Regions from separate parts of the Paenibacillus sp. SEL3 genome, predicted to be linked through region 4. Evidence: riboswitches for the same ligand, from Rfam matches in the RefSeq annotation. Region 4 holds a riboswitch; each other region holds the start of a gene.
The links. Region 4 has a riboswitch for thiamine pyrophosphate ahead of thiC (phosphomethylpyrimidine synthase ThiC). Riboswitches for the same ligand answer to the same signal wherever they lie in the genome.

Region 1 (3,124 bases), 2.4 Mb from region 4:
CCCTATGCTTTTATTCTTATTTCACATGATACTGAATTTATGAACCAGGTCGTTAATGTTATTTACCATCTTGAATTTGCCAAGATGACCCGTTATTCAGCTAACTATGAAAAGTTTCTTGAAATGGCGGATCTGAACAAAGCTCAGCATATTGATGCTTATGAGAAGCAACAGGACTTTATTAAGAAACAGGAAGATTTTATTCAGCGTAATAAAGCGCGTGCTTCTACCTCAGGCCGAGCAAAGAGCCGTGAAAAGCAGCTTGATCGGATCGAACGTATTGATAAGCCTGAAGAAGCCGCAAAACCAACCTTTCAATTCAAAGAGGCGCGTGCAAGCGGAAAGACGGTATTTGAGGGTATTGATTTTGAGATTGGTTATACACATGCCCTTTTGCCTAAAATGTCCATGACGATTGAACGTGGCGAAAAGATTGCAATTGTCGGCTACAATGGTGTCGGTAAATCGACATTGCTCAAAACCATATTGGGAAAAATTCCGCCAATCAGTGGAAAAACCTATCAAGGTGATTTTTTGCAGCCCGCTTATTTTGAGCAGGAAGTAAAGGCGGAGAAAATTACACCGATTGACGATGTGTGGAATGAATTTCCGCATTTGAATCAGCATGAAGTACGAGCGCATTTGGCTCGTTGCGGTTTGAAAAATGAGCATATCACGCGTCCACTATCAGCGCTTAGTGGTGGAGAACAGGCTAAAGTCCGTCTTTGCAAACTGTTAATGCGTGAAAGCAACTGGGTATTGTTCGATGAGCCTACCAACCACTTGGATGTTAAAGCAAAGGATGAGCTGAAACGTGCCTTGAAGGAATACAAAGGGACCGTATTGCTTGTATCTCACGAACCGGACTTTTACGAGGATTGGGTAACCAAAACGTGGAATGTGGAAGAGTGGTCAAGTAAAGTTAACTAAATCAACTAAATCAACTAAATCAACTAAATCAACTAAATCCAGTTCTAGCATATTTCACACGAAGTGGGGTTTGCAGAATTAGAAAAATATGCTAAGCTATCTTTAGCTTATACAATAAAATAGTCACACTAGGGGAGCCGCCCATGCGGCTGAGACGGAATAAATGGATTTCGGACCCTTTGCACCTGATCTGGGTTATGCCAGCGTAGGGAAGTGAGCGCCGTACAAACAAGGCAACACCATCTTTATTTTTGTTTGTGCGTGGGACGATACACGTATACGGATATCATGGTCCGTTCGATTATTGGACGTTCGTTAAACCACTTCCTTGGGGAAGTGGTTTTTTTGCGTTTCGTTCATTTTAAGTAGTTCGAGCTTCCGTAGACGATTCACATATAATCCCCTTTCATTCCTGCTGGTAGACGTGGCTGGCTAAGCTTAGATCCTTTAGTCCAATGTGAGGTGAAGACAAAATCGAATTACACGCAATTTCGATGGAAAAGGGCACTTTTGCACATGCCGCCCAAGTGGCTGCTGTGATTTGTCCGTATGTTCATTATGTACACGCACGTTTAAAACAGAATGGTGCCTCTGCATTGCTTTCTTTGACTCGCAGCCTGGTGGAGCAGGAAGTTCCTTTGCAACAAATTGTAGTAAATGATCGTGTGGATGTAGCTTTACTTACTTTGGTCAGAGCCGTTCAATTACCAGCTAATGGATTACCTGTTGTGGATGTGAAAAGCCTACTTCCAAAGGGTACACGCTGTGGAGTGTCTGTACATTCCTTGGAGGAGATGCAAATTGCTGAGCGGGCAGGAGCGGACTATGTACTTTATGGTCACGTATATGAGACCCATTGTAAGCCCGGTATTGTACCGCGGGGTTTAGCTCAGCTTGAACATATTTGCAGACTGTCAAACATTCCGGTGATTGCGCTAGGCGGCATACAACCGCATCATATCCCGGAGCTTTATAGGGCCGGAGCAAGCGGAATTGCGGTGATGTCTGGTATATGGGAGGCTGAGTCGCCCGTTGCAGCTGCAATGGAGTATAGGCGAATGGCAGACCTTGTAGTTCACAGCCTGTAGCGAGAAAACGAGAGTAGAGGCAAGCTGAAAGCAGAAGGGTTTATGGAGAGGAGATACGGAACAAATGCTAAAGATACACACAGAGGAAAGAGTGATTGGACACGCTGAATGCTTGGTCATAGGTGGAGGTGTCATAGGCAGTTCCATTGCTTATCATGTGGCCAAGGAGGGAAGAAGTACGATTATGCTGGAACGATTGATCCCGGGTGAGGGAGCCTCAGGAGCAGCGGTTGGAATGCTGGCAGCGGAAAGTGAAGAGTTCACCGACTCTGAGCTATCACGATTTGCTCGCATAAGTCGAGATGCATTCCCTGAGCTTGTCTGTGATCTAGAGCGTTTGTCAGGTATTTCGGTGGAATTCCGTACTGAAGGGTTTGTGACCCCTTTCCGTACGGAGACTGAAGGCCAAAAACGCTGGAAAGCTGCTAAAACGCGAGAGGGTGATTGTCCTATCTGGTGGGATGCGAAAGAATTGGCCCGACGAATTCCAGGTTTGGATGAACAAGCGATCGGGGCAATATATCGTTCAAAGGAGACACAAGTGGTTCCTGTCCAGCTTTGCCGTGCTTATGCAGGTGCTGCTGCGGTGCTGGGAGCAACGGTATGGTCTGGTACACAGGCAGAGCAACTGGTCATACAGGATGGTCGAATTTGCGGTGTCCGTACAGATAGTGGTTTTTTTTCCTGCGATCAGGTCATTATTGCCGGAGGCTTGGATAGCATGAAATTGCTAGCGCAGGTTGGGTTTGAATATCCACTTTATCCGGTCAAGGGCGAAGCGGTAGCGGTCTCCTTGAAGGATCACCCGTTAGAATATACCATTTATGCTGATGATATTTACCTCGTGCCTAAACAGAATAACGAGCTTTGGATTGGGGCAACGAGCCTTTCGCATCAATATGACGAAGAAGTAACCGTAGGAGGCTTGGAGGGGTTGCTGGCACGTGCCTCTGCCTGGCTGCCGCGCGTCCGTGAAGCTTCTTTTATACGCGCTTGGGCGGGCTTACGTCCGCAGGCTGTATCAGGTCATCCTTTTATAGGCATTGTTCCTGGGGTCGAGGGCGTATATGCTGCAGTCGGGCATTATCGTAACGGTGTCCTGCTGA
Region 2 (3,124 bases), 210 kb from region 4:
CGACCCGTTCCCGGCACTGTTCAACGGTATACAAGCTCTTGGGTAACGAATACTCTAGTTCCTTTCGTACGGTATGCGCTACAAATTGCAGCTCGGGATTTTGAAACGCGAACCCGATACGCTCTGCCAGTTGTTCTGTACTGCCTGCCTCAATTCCGCGCACGCTATAACGTCCCTGTGTGCGAAGTAAGCGCATCATGGAGAGCAGTAGCGAGCTTTTGCCAGCCCCGTTTTCACCAACCACGCCAATCCAGTCGCCAGGCTTCACCTGCGCATGCTCCACATAAATCACTGAACTTAAACCGCGGAGGCCGCTAAAATGTTCCAGCTCCAGCACATCAGTCCCCGCACCATTCTGTTGCGTCACTGCTTCACTCCAACGTGGCGAAGACGCTTCATTCCATACTCCCGGATACCACACGCCGTACTCGGACAATGCCTGCCGGTGCACATGAAATACTTCTTCGGCCCTTCCATCTGCAATGATCTCCCCTTGAGCAGAAAGCACCACAATCCGATCCACATCATGGACAATTTCATTAATTTTATGCTCCACAATCACCAGTGTCTGGTCTACCGAAATGTTGCGAATGGTATCCCACACCTGTGTAGTGCCTTCCTCGTCCAACAAAGCCGTGGGCTCATCCAGAAAAAGCACTTCTGGCTCCATAGCCAGCACAGACGCAATCGCCAGCCGCTGCTTCATTCCCTGTGACATGCTGCCAATGGGCATATGTATATCATCCGTCGATAGACCCACCTGTATCAGCAGCTCGCGAATACGGGATCGCATCTGCTCCCGGGGAACCTGATTATTTTCCAACACAAAAGCCAGTTCCTCATCTGCATATGACATACAGAACTGCGTATCAGGATCTTGAAATACAATACCTGAGACACTTGGGATTACAGCAGCATCGCATTTCATAGGCACTTCTATCGTGCGTGGAATCAGACCGCTTAACACTTGGAGCAGTGTTGATTTACCGCATCCACTCGGTCCCAGTAGCAGCAGCTTTTCCCCCTTGCGGACAGACAAAGACATATTGTGAAAAAGCAGCTCTTGCTCACCGGGGAATTTCAACCGTAGCCGGGTGATCGAAGCCACCACATCTTCGGTTGCCCGGCTCATCAATCCAGCCCCTTATAATCTTGTTCCGTTGCAGGCCTCAAACTTCGCGTGACTCCGGTTACCTCCAATGCCTTAGCCAGATAGAACGCGAATACCCCGGCAATCACAATACTGCCAATCATCCGAAATCCAATATACAAAACATAGTTCCAAGTCGATAGCTGATCAATATACCCGTAGCTGAAGTCTAAAATCAGAGAAGTGACAGCCGCCCCAGCCGCAGCTAGCGAAGCAACCCACAGGTTTGCGTTCCGATACAGAAAAGCCGCAAAAAACAGCTCCGCTCCCAAGCCTTGCAGCAGGCCATAGTACAAGGTGGACATCCCCCATTCGCTTCCCAAAAAAGCACTGACCGTTGCCGCTGCCACCTCTGCCAAAATCGCAACACCCGGCTTGCGAATGATGAGATAAGCAAACGTACCTGCCATAAACCACATGCCATACATCAGTTGCTCGGCGTGTAGACCCAATGGTTTCATCAAATCATAGGCAGGCCCCCATATTTTGTAGATCAACCCGAACACAACAGCGATCACAATCGTGACCAAAATATCCGTCAGTTTCAACCCTTTAAACGCTCTTACAGCAGTATTCATTATTGCGTGCTCCCCTTTTTCCTTATAGTTGGCCTCTTGGCCATGAAAAAAAGCTTGTCTGGAGCTGAATCTCCAGGCAAGCTTTATGCGCAGTAAAAGGTGAAGCACCATACAAAACATCATTCGTCGATATGCCTTATATAACCAGTAGTCTAAACTACTACACTGATACCCAGCCAAGTCAGGATCAAGGTAAAATGCTAGGACATACATTGAATCTATCGACAACCGCAAAAAAAAGCGGCATTCCTGTATAGTGTTCTTGGTTTCTCTACGCTGGCATTACCCAGATCAGATTTCACGGTCAGTGGCAAGGGCCACCCTCTCAGCCTGACTTTCTCAAGCTCCCGACAATGCTTTTTTAATTCACTATAATATATACCACATCTATGGCTTTGACAATCCTATAATCCGAAGAAACGTTTAGCCGTTTCCGTCGTCGCGATTTCGATCTCCATCATGCTTCGACCCGTGCATTCGGCTATCGTAGCAGCAATGTGAGCGAGATACATGGGCTCATTACGCCCTTCTTTAGGCTTCACAGGCAAATTACGCGGGGTCAAAAATGGAGCATCCGTTTCAATCATCAGACGGTCCAAGGGAATATCTCTGACCAGTTCACGCAGATGCTTCCCCCGCCGTTCGTCGCAAATCCAGCCGGTGATTCCGATATACAGTCCCATTTCTACATACGTACGCAATTCCTGTTCCGTGCCGGTAAAACAATGCACTACCGCTTTATCGACAAGCCCTTGATACTCCCGAAGCATAGCGACAAAGTCCTCATGTGCATCTCGTTCATGCAGAAATAACGGCATTTTCAGCTCACCCGCCAGTTGGATTTGCTCGCCAAACCATCGGCGCTGCACATCACGTGGCGAAAAATCACGGTTATAGTCCAATCCGCATTCCCCTATGGATACGACCTGCGGCTGACCCGCCAACTGGCGGAGCTGCTGAATCGTGTCTGCACTGCAGTCTTTGGCATCATGGGGATGCACGCCAGCTGTCGCATACAGCTTGCCCGGATAACGTGCTGCATACTGAGAAGCCTCCCGACTACTGCGGACACTGGTCCCGGTAATAATCAGCGGTGAAATCCCTACAGCCGTGGCTCTCTCTACCACCTGTTCCCGATCCGCATGAAACGAACGGCGCATCAAGTTCACACCAATATCAATTAACGGTGTACCCCGTTCCATCTTAATCCCTCCCTCGCAAACTACAATCTTGGATCAATCGGCTCTGATTCCAGAGATAGCGCGGCAAGGACGCATTCATGAATACGATCTACCGTATCCTTGCGGACAAAACGTTCCACGCCTTCCATACCAAGCGCTCCTTCCATCAGGGCATGACGCTCCTTTTTGTTCGTTCGACGCTGCTTCAGACGCTT
Region 3 (3,124 bases), 2.2 Mb from region 4:
AGCTCTGCGGTACGTGCTGCGGCTCGGGAAGCTGCTGCACTGTAAAATGCCAAGCCTGCTGTACCTGCGAGCAGCAGGTTGGGTTCAACAGCTGCAAAGGCACCTAACACAGAGGTCAGCAGGCAGCCTGCTCCGGTTACCTTCGTGAGCAGCGCGTCTCCGCCGCTTATCATTCGTGCTTCGGCCCCATCGGTGATGACGTCTTCTTTTCCAGTGATGACAACCATTGTATTGAGCGCTCGAGCAGCCCGAATTGCCAGATCGACATGGCCGCTGTCAGCACTGTCACCAGCATCTACGCCTTTAATCTCACGCGCTTCTCCGACAAGATGGGCAACTTCGGCTGCGTTGCCCCGTACCAATGAGATTTTGACTTTACTCAGGATTCGCAGTGCCGATTCAGTTCTAAAGCTCGTTGCTCCCGCACCGACCGGGTCTAGCAGGACCGGAACACCGTGTGCATTCGCCGATTGTCCAGCAATGATCATGGCATCCACCAGTTCGCGGTTCAGCGTACCGATGTTTAACACGACGGCGCCTGCTATTTTGGCCATATCTGCTACTTCCTCGGGTGCATAGGCCATCACTGGGGAGGCTCCCAATGCATACAGGCCGTTGGCGGTAAAGTTGGTGACTACCACATTGGTGATATTGTGAACGAGGGGTTTGCTATTTTGTACCTTCGTTAGGAGATCCGAATAACTTTTTTCCCATGTACTCATCATGATTATCCTCTCTATAGTTGGTGGTTCAACAGGACATTAACCGTACTTCACGCATCGAATTGACAGGCTGACTATTCCAAGACCGCTGCCTGCATCTGGACCGGCCATTCTTCCTGCTTATAAGCCATGTCCCAGAACTTATATTCCAGCTGGCAGCTCAGTATAAAATGCTCAATCATCCGCTCCCGCTCAGCAGCCGTTGCCCCTTCCGCCCAAGCATCTACACGTTCTCGGAACTTGAGTGTTGTATCATCAAGCTGGTCTCCATAGAAGCCCATCCATTCATAGAACGGATGGGACTTATCCGGCTTTACTTCATCTAGCAGCCTGCGGCCAATCTCGGCATACGTCCACATACATGGCAGCAGCACAGCCAAGATCTCGCCCAGGTTGCCCTCATGCGCAACCGTCAGCATGTGCCGGATATAGTGATGAGCCGACGGAGCGAGCGAATATCCCTGCAATTCTTCATAGGTCACCCCTGCGACAGCACAGAAATTTTGATGCGGGTGAACCTCGCTGTGGAGAATAAAAGAGATTTGTTCATTAAATACAGCCATGTCCTCCCGATTCGTGCATTTGGAGATTGCGATGCCGTATATCCGCATGTAGGCGTTCAAATATTCAAAGTCCTGTTTTACATAGTGAATCAGCTGTCCCCTTGTCAAACTTCCTTCAGCAATACCTCTCACAAAGGGATGCTCAAAAATCGCTTGAAAAATGCCGTCCGCCTGCCGACGGAGTTCTTGTGTAAAACTCAATTTCGCCACCTCCATAAAATTGAAGAGCAAGAAGTCCTGTAAGAATATAATTCCGGAACAACGCTAAAAAGCCGCCCCAGAAAAATGGAGCGGCTTCAACAATAGGCCCAATACGCAAAAAACGCTTGAAACCTTATATACGAAGGCTCCACTTTCCTACGCTAGTACGAACTAGATCAGGTTCAAAGGGTCCAAGATACGTTCTTGTCTCAGCCATAGCGGCTCCCCTAGTGGACTTCTATTCTTTTGACTATTACTGTACATACGTTCATACGCTATGTCAAACATGTCTATCTGGTCAAGGGCCAAACGACAGAGCTGAAGTTCGCTTCCGAGAGGGAAAAAGGCGCTGGAGAAGATCAGTTCCGTCTACACGAAGGAATTCGCGGCAGGCTCCAATGTCTAAATAATCAGCATTTATACCAATAGAGAAATCAGTACTGGGAGTGTAACGAGCGATATGACAGCACTGATGACAAAGGAGGAGGCTGTTTCTGATTCCAGGCTTTCAAAACGGGTGGCGATCATAGCAGCGACTGCTGAACCCGGGAAGGAAACGAGCAGAACTGCCTTCACAGTATCTGCAGACGACAGACCGCATAGGTAGGCGATCAGCAGCATTAATAAAGGCTGTACAATTGTTTTTAACAGTGCGATGGCAAAGGCACTTACACTAAAACTAATGTTGCGTACGCCAATGGTCACTCCGACAGCGAATAAAGCGGCCCCGGACGTAATGTCTCCGATTTGATTCAACGATTTGTTCAACAAATCCGGTGAATGGAAGCCGAACAAGGTCAAAATTACACCAATCAGTGGAACCAGCGCCAGCGGTTCTTTTAATCCATGAAGAATGGAGTCCCAGATTAACCTTCCGAGGTGACCGTTCCGTTCTTTGCCTGAATTCCTGCTGGCTACGGTAGCTATAATGGTAGCCGCCGGGTCAAGGACGGCATTGACTACGATCCCGGTAAGCGCAATCGGAATGGCGACAGCAGCGGAACCGTAGATGGCTCCAAGCACAGGAATACCCATAAAAGCAAAGGTAGGCTGTGCCGAGTTCAAAGCAAACATGGCGGCATCCTTCACTGACTGCTTCCCCGCAAAGCGGGACAGTAGAAGGAGAACGGCAAAAAAGCCGACAATGCCAATGAACAGTGCCAGCAGGAATGGCCATTGCTCGATGAGTGCTTTCCTGTCCGTTGTCGTGATACCGATGAATAGATGCGCAGGCAGTGCAAATTTGGTAACGAGCGCATTTAAGGCCTTGGAGGAAGAGGCATCAAAGCTTTTGTAATGCCCCGCTAACCACCCTAAAATAATAACGAAAAAAATCGGCACCAAAATGTACAAGATATGTCCGACACTCATAGATTGATTCTCCTTGCTTGAACTGACGTATTCTGCCTGTCTGAACAAGGCAATCCCTTTCCTAAATGGAGCATTAGTGAGGGTGATGTATTACGCTTTCCACTGCTTTGACCTTGACATATTCCGGTTTCCACATTGCATCCCGTATAGCTTGTTCAACATCTGAAATGTGTGCCTGAGCTACCTGATCCTGAATCGCTGCTTTCGCTACCGCAACCGCAACAACGTACGAAACATCACGTAATTTTTGGATATGAGGGAGCAACG
Region 4 (3,124 bases):
CAGCCTTGTACCATGCGGCTACCATCCTTGGCAGGGAAGCTGACTTCCTCATAAGGCATGTTTTTGGCCTGCATCGGATTAGAGTACAGCGGCGCGACGGTAGGATTCGTAAGTACCCATGCGATGTAAGCATGCAAGGCAATAAAACAAAACAACAGAAAAAAAACGACCGACAGCAGCAGAGCAATCACAACGTGCTTGAACCGCAGCAGACGGGGATTAAAGAGTGGGGTGGACGGCTCCTGAACAGCGGTCTGTAGCTGAGAGTTGCGCTGGGATGTAGAAATCATGTAAGAGCCTCCTTATATAAAATTGATCTTCGTTTCAATAGAATTTAGGTATAATTCCACTTGAAAATGATAGTGTATATCCGTATAGATACCTATTATCGTATGATGGGGGTTATCCAAAGTCAACGCCTGAACCGGAAAAGTAAAAATGATGCAAAGAATTGTCGATGTTTGTTCTCGTTCTGTAATATGGTTGTCACATAAACATCGGTTTACAGTAGCCGCGACTATTCTATATAATTTATGTAACCATGTTTCATAGTGTGAAACGAATATGGATACAAGAGGAGCGGTTCACGAATGGAAGACCGTAAATTAACCGTTCGCGCTGTAGAGCGTGCACTTGATATATTGCTGTGTTTTACCGCAGATTCGGATCTTGGCCTAACGGAGATTGCCTCCAAAATTGGTCTACATAAAAGCACGGTTCATCGGCTGCTGACTACGTTGGAGGATCGGGGCTTTGTCGTTCGGAATGCCGAAACGGAAAAATATCGACTTGGCTTCCGCATTTGGGAGCTATCCACACATTTGTCCCAAAGTGACGAGCCGGCGGTGTTGTTACAGCCTGCAATGGAAGGACTGCGTGACCGTCTGGGCGAAACGGTCAGCTTGTACTTACGGGACGGCAGCATGCGTATTCGCATACAAGCCGTGCAGAGCAATCAGGCGATCCGCAGGGTTGCGCCTGTGGGTGCGCGTATGCCGCTGGCTGTAGGAGCCTCCAGTAAGGTGCTGGCTGCCTTTATGCCGCCGCAGGAGCTGGAAGCCCTGCTAAGCGGGAATGAATGGCCGCCCTCGGTAGACGCGGAGGTCTATAAAGCCCAGCTGCAGGACATTCGCGAGAAGGGCTATGCGACCAGCTATGAAGAACGGGAGCCAGGGGCCGCTGCTGTGGCAGCACCAATTGTGAACCGGAAGGGACAGGTCACTGCGGCTTTATCTGTATCCGGTCCGGTCAGTCGGCTTGCACCCGAGACGCTACATGACTTTGCTCCGATTTTGATCGAAGCGGCGAAGGAAATGGGGCTTATGCTTCCGTAACAAGAATGAATGCAGTTGAAGCAAGCAAAGTGATTTGGTGAGGAGCGTCTTCTTGCTAAATGGAACCTAGAAGGGTTGCCAAAGCCATAAATTTGAAGTAGTCTGATAAGGATGGCGGGATGTCTGTTATGTCCGCCTCATGTGAATAGAAGTATCGCAGTTACTGGGGGAGCCTGTAATGCCGGGCTGAGATGGAATCGTGTAAGATTCCGGACCCTTTGCACCTGATCTGGATCATACCAGCGTAGGGAAGTAATCGGCCATTGAAATGTATACGCAGCTGCTGTCTACGGTGACGCATTGGAATAGGATTATTCCACATGTGCACGGTCTGGATAGCTGCCTCGTTAGATTAGCCGGTTCCCTCGGGAACCGGCTTTTTTGCATAGATCAGCGCCACCCTGGGAATGGTTCCGGATCGGTGTGTCATTTCATCGAAACAGGAGGAATGGACAATGAAGCCGACAGAAGTAGAAGGAACAAAAGGAACAGAATTTAAATCAGCAGAAGTAAGGTTGGCAGGAACAAGGGAAGTTGGGGTAGAGAAGACAAACGGGGAGCAAGCCAGTGGGGTAACGCCCTTTCCAGGGAGCCGTAAGGTATATATTCAAGGCTCGCGGCCGGACATTGCCGTCCCAGAGCGGGAAATTGCTCTTCATCCTACACATACGCCGCAGGGCACGGAGCATCATGAGCCATTGCGTGTGTACGATACGAGCGGTCCCATGACTGACGAAGCCTATCAGGTCGATATCCGTCAGGGCCTGCCTCCATTACGGCGAGCTTGGGCACTGGAACGGGGCGATGTGGAGGCTTACGAGGGACGCGCCGTCAAACCGGAGGATAATGGACTGAAACCTGGCTCCAAACGGGAGACAGTTGAATTTCCCGGCGTGACCAACCGTCCGCTTCGTGCTTCGCAAGGTCGTACAGTGACGCAAATGCATTATGCACGGCAAGGGATCATTACGCCCGAAATGGAATTTGCGGCGATCCGCGAAGGGGTGGAGCCTGAGTTTGTACGGCAGGAATTGGCGGCTGGACGAGCCATTTTGCCTTCGAATATCAATCACCCGGAAAGTGAGCCGATGGTCATTGGGCGTCATTTTCACGTGAAGATCAATGCGAACATTGGTAATTCTGCGGTTACCTCCTCGATTGAGGAGGAAGTGGAGAAAATGACCTGGGCTGTGCGTTGGGGCTCGGATACAGTTATGGACCTATCCACAGGCCGTAATATCCATACCACACGTGAATGGATCATTCGGAATTCTCCTGTACCGATTGGAACTGTGCCGCTGTATCAGGCACTTGAAAAGGTGAACGGCGAAGCAGAAGCGCTGACGTGGGAGTTGTATCGCGATACGCTGATCGAGCAGGCGGAGCAGGGAGTGGACTATTTTACAATTCATGCGGGTGTATTGCTGCGGTATATACCGATGACGGCGAATAGAATGACGGGAATTGTGTCCCGTGGCGGGTCGATCATGGCAGCCTGGTGCCTTGCGCACCATCAGGAGAATTTTTTGTATACACATTTTGAAGAAATCTGCGAAATTATGAAAGCCTATGATGTGGCCTTTTCTCTCGGGGATGGTCTACGTCCAGGTAGTATCTATGATGCGAATGATGAAGCACAGTTTGCAGAGCTGGAAACGTTGGGCGAGCTAACGCAAATCGCATGGAAGCATGATGTTCAGGTCATGATTGAGGGGCCGGGACATGTCCCTATGCATAAAATCAAAGAGAATGTGGATTTGCAAATGGAGATTTGTAAGGAAGCTCCTTTC

Region 1: it holds a riboswitch for thiamine pyrophosphate, as region 4 does, so the genes downstream of both, ACYCS5_RS29070 (thiamine phosphate synthase) here and thiC (phosphomethylpyrimidine synthase ThiC) in region 4, are expected to answer to the same signal.
Region 2: it holds a riboswitch for thiamine pyrophosphate, as region 4 does, so the genes downstream of both, ACYCS5_RS19665 (ECF transporter S component) here and thiC (phosphomethylpyrimidine synthase ThiC) in region 4, are expected to answer to the same signal.
Region 3: it holds a riboswitch for thiamine pyrophosphate, as region 4 does, so the genes downstream of both, tenA (thiaminase II) here and thiC (phosphomethylpyrimidine synthase ThiC) in region 4, are expected to answer to the same signal.

What each region holds. Positions count from the first base shown of each region.
Region 1 covers NZ_CM137725.1:6,461,850-6,464,973, reverse strand. The annotation lists gene ACYCS5_RS29075 (ABC-F family ATP-binding cassette domain-containing protein) at 1-930, shown strand, start outside; TPP riboswitch at 1,051-1,159, shown strand; gene ACYCS5_RS29070 (thiamine phosphate synthase) at 1,425-2,018, shown strand; gene thiO (glycine oxidase ThiO) at 2,083-3,124, shown strand, end outside.
Region 2 covers NZ_CM137725.1:4,264,594-4,267,717, reverse strand. The annotation lists gene ACYCS5_RS19670 (ABC transporter ATP-binding protein) at 1-1,132, opposite strand, end outside; gene ACYCS5_RS19665 (ECF transporter S component) at 1,132-1,728, opposite strand; TPP riboswitch at 1,979-2,088, opposite strand; gene ACYCS5_RS19660 (TatD family hydrolase) at 2,133-2,930, opposite strand; gene ACYCS5_RS19655 (polynucleotide kinase-phosphatase) at 2,951-3,124, opposite strand, start outside.
Region 3 covers NZ_CM137725.1:1,837,630-1,840,753, reverse strand. The annotation lists gene thiM (hydroxyethylthiazole kinase) at 1-722, opposite strand, end outside; gene tenA (thiaminase II) at 797-1,486, opposite strand; TPP riboswitch at 1,623-1,725, opposite strand; gene ACYCS5_RS08550 (AEC family transporter) at 1,904-2,857, opposite strand; gene ACYCS5_RS08545 (NAD-dependent malic enzyme) at 2,931-3,124, opposite strand, start outside.
Region 4 covers NZ_CM137725.1:4,058,663-4,061,786, forward strand. The annotation lists gene ACYCS5_RS18665 (alpha/beta hydrolase) at 1-290, opposite strand, end outside; gene ACYCS5_RS18670 (IclR family transcriptional regulator) at 591-1,334, shown strand; TPP riboswitch at 1,490-1,602, shown strand; gene thiC (phosphomethylpyrimidine synthase ThiC) at 1,790-3,124, shown strand, end outside.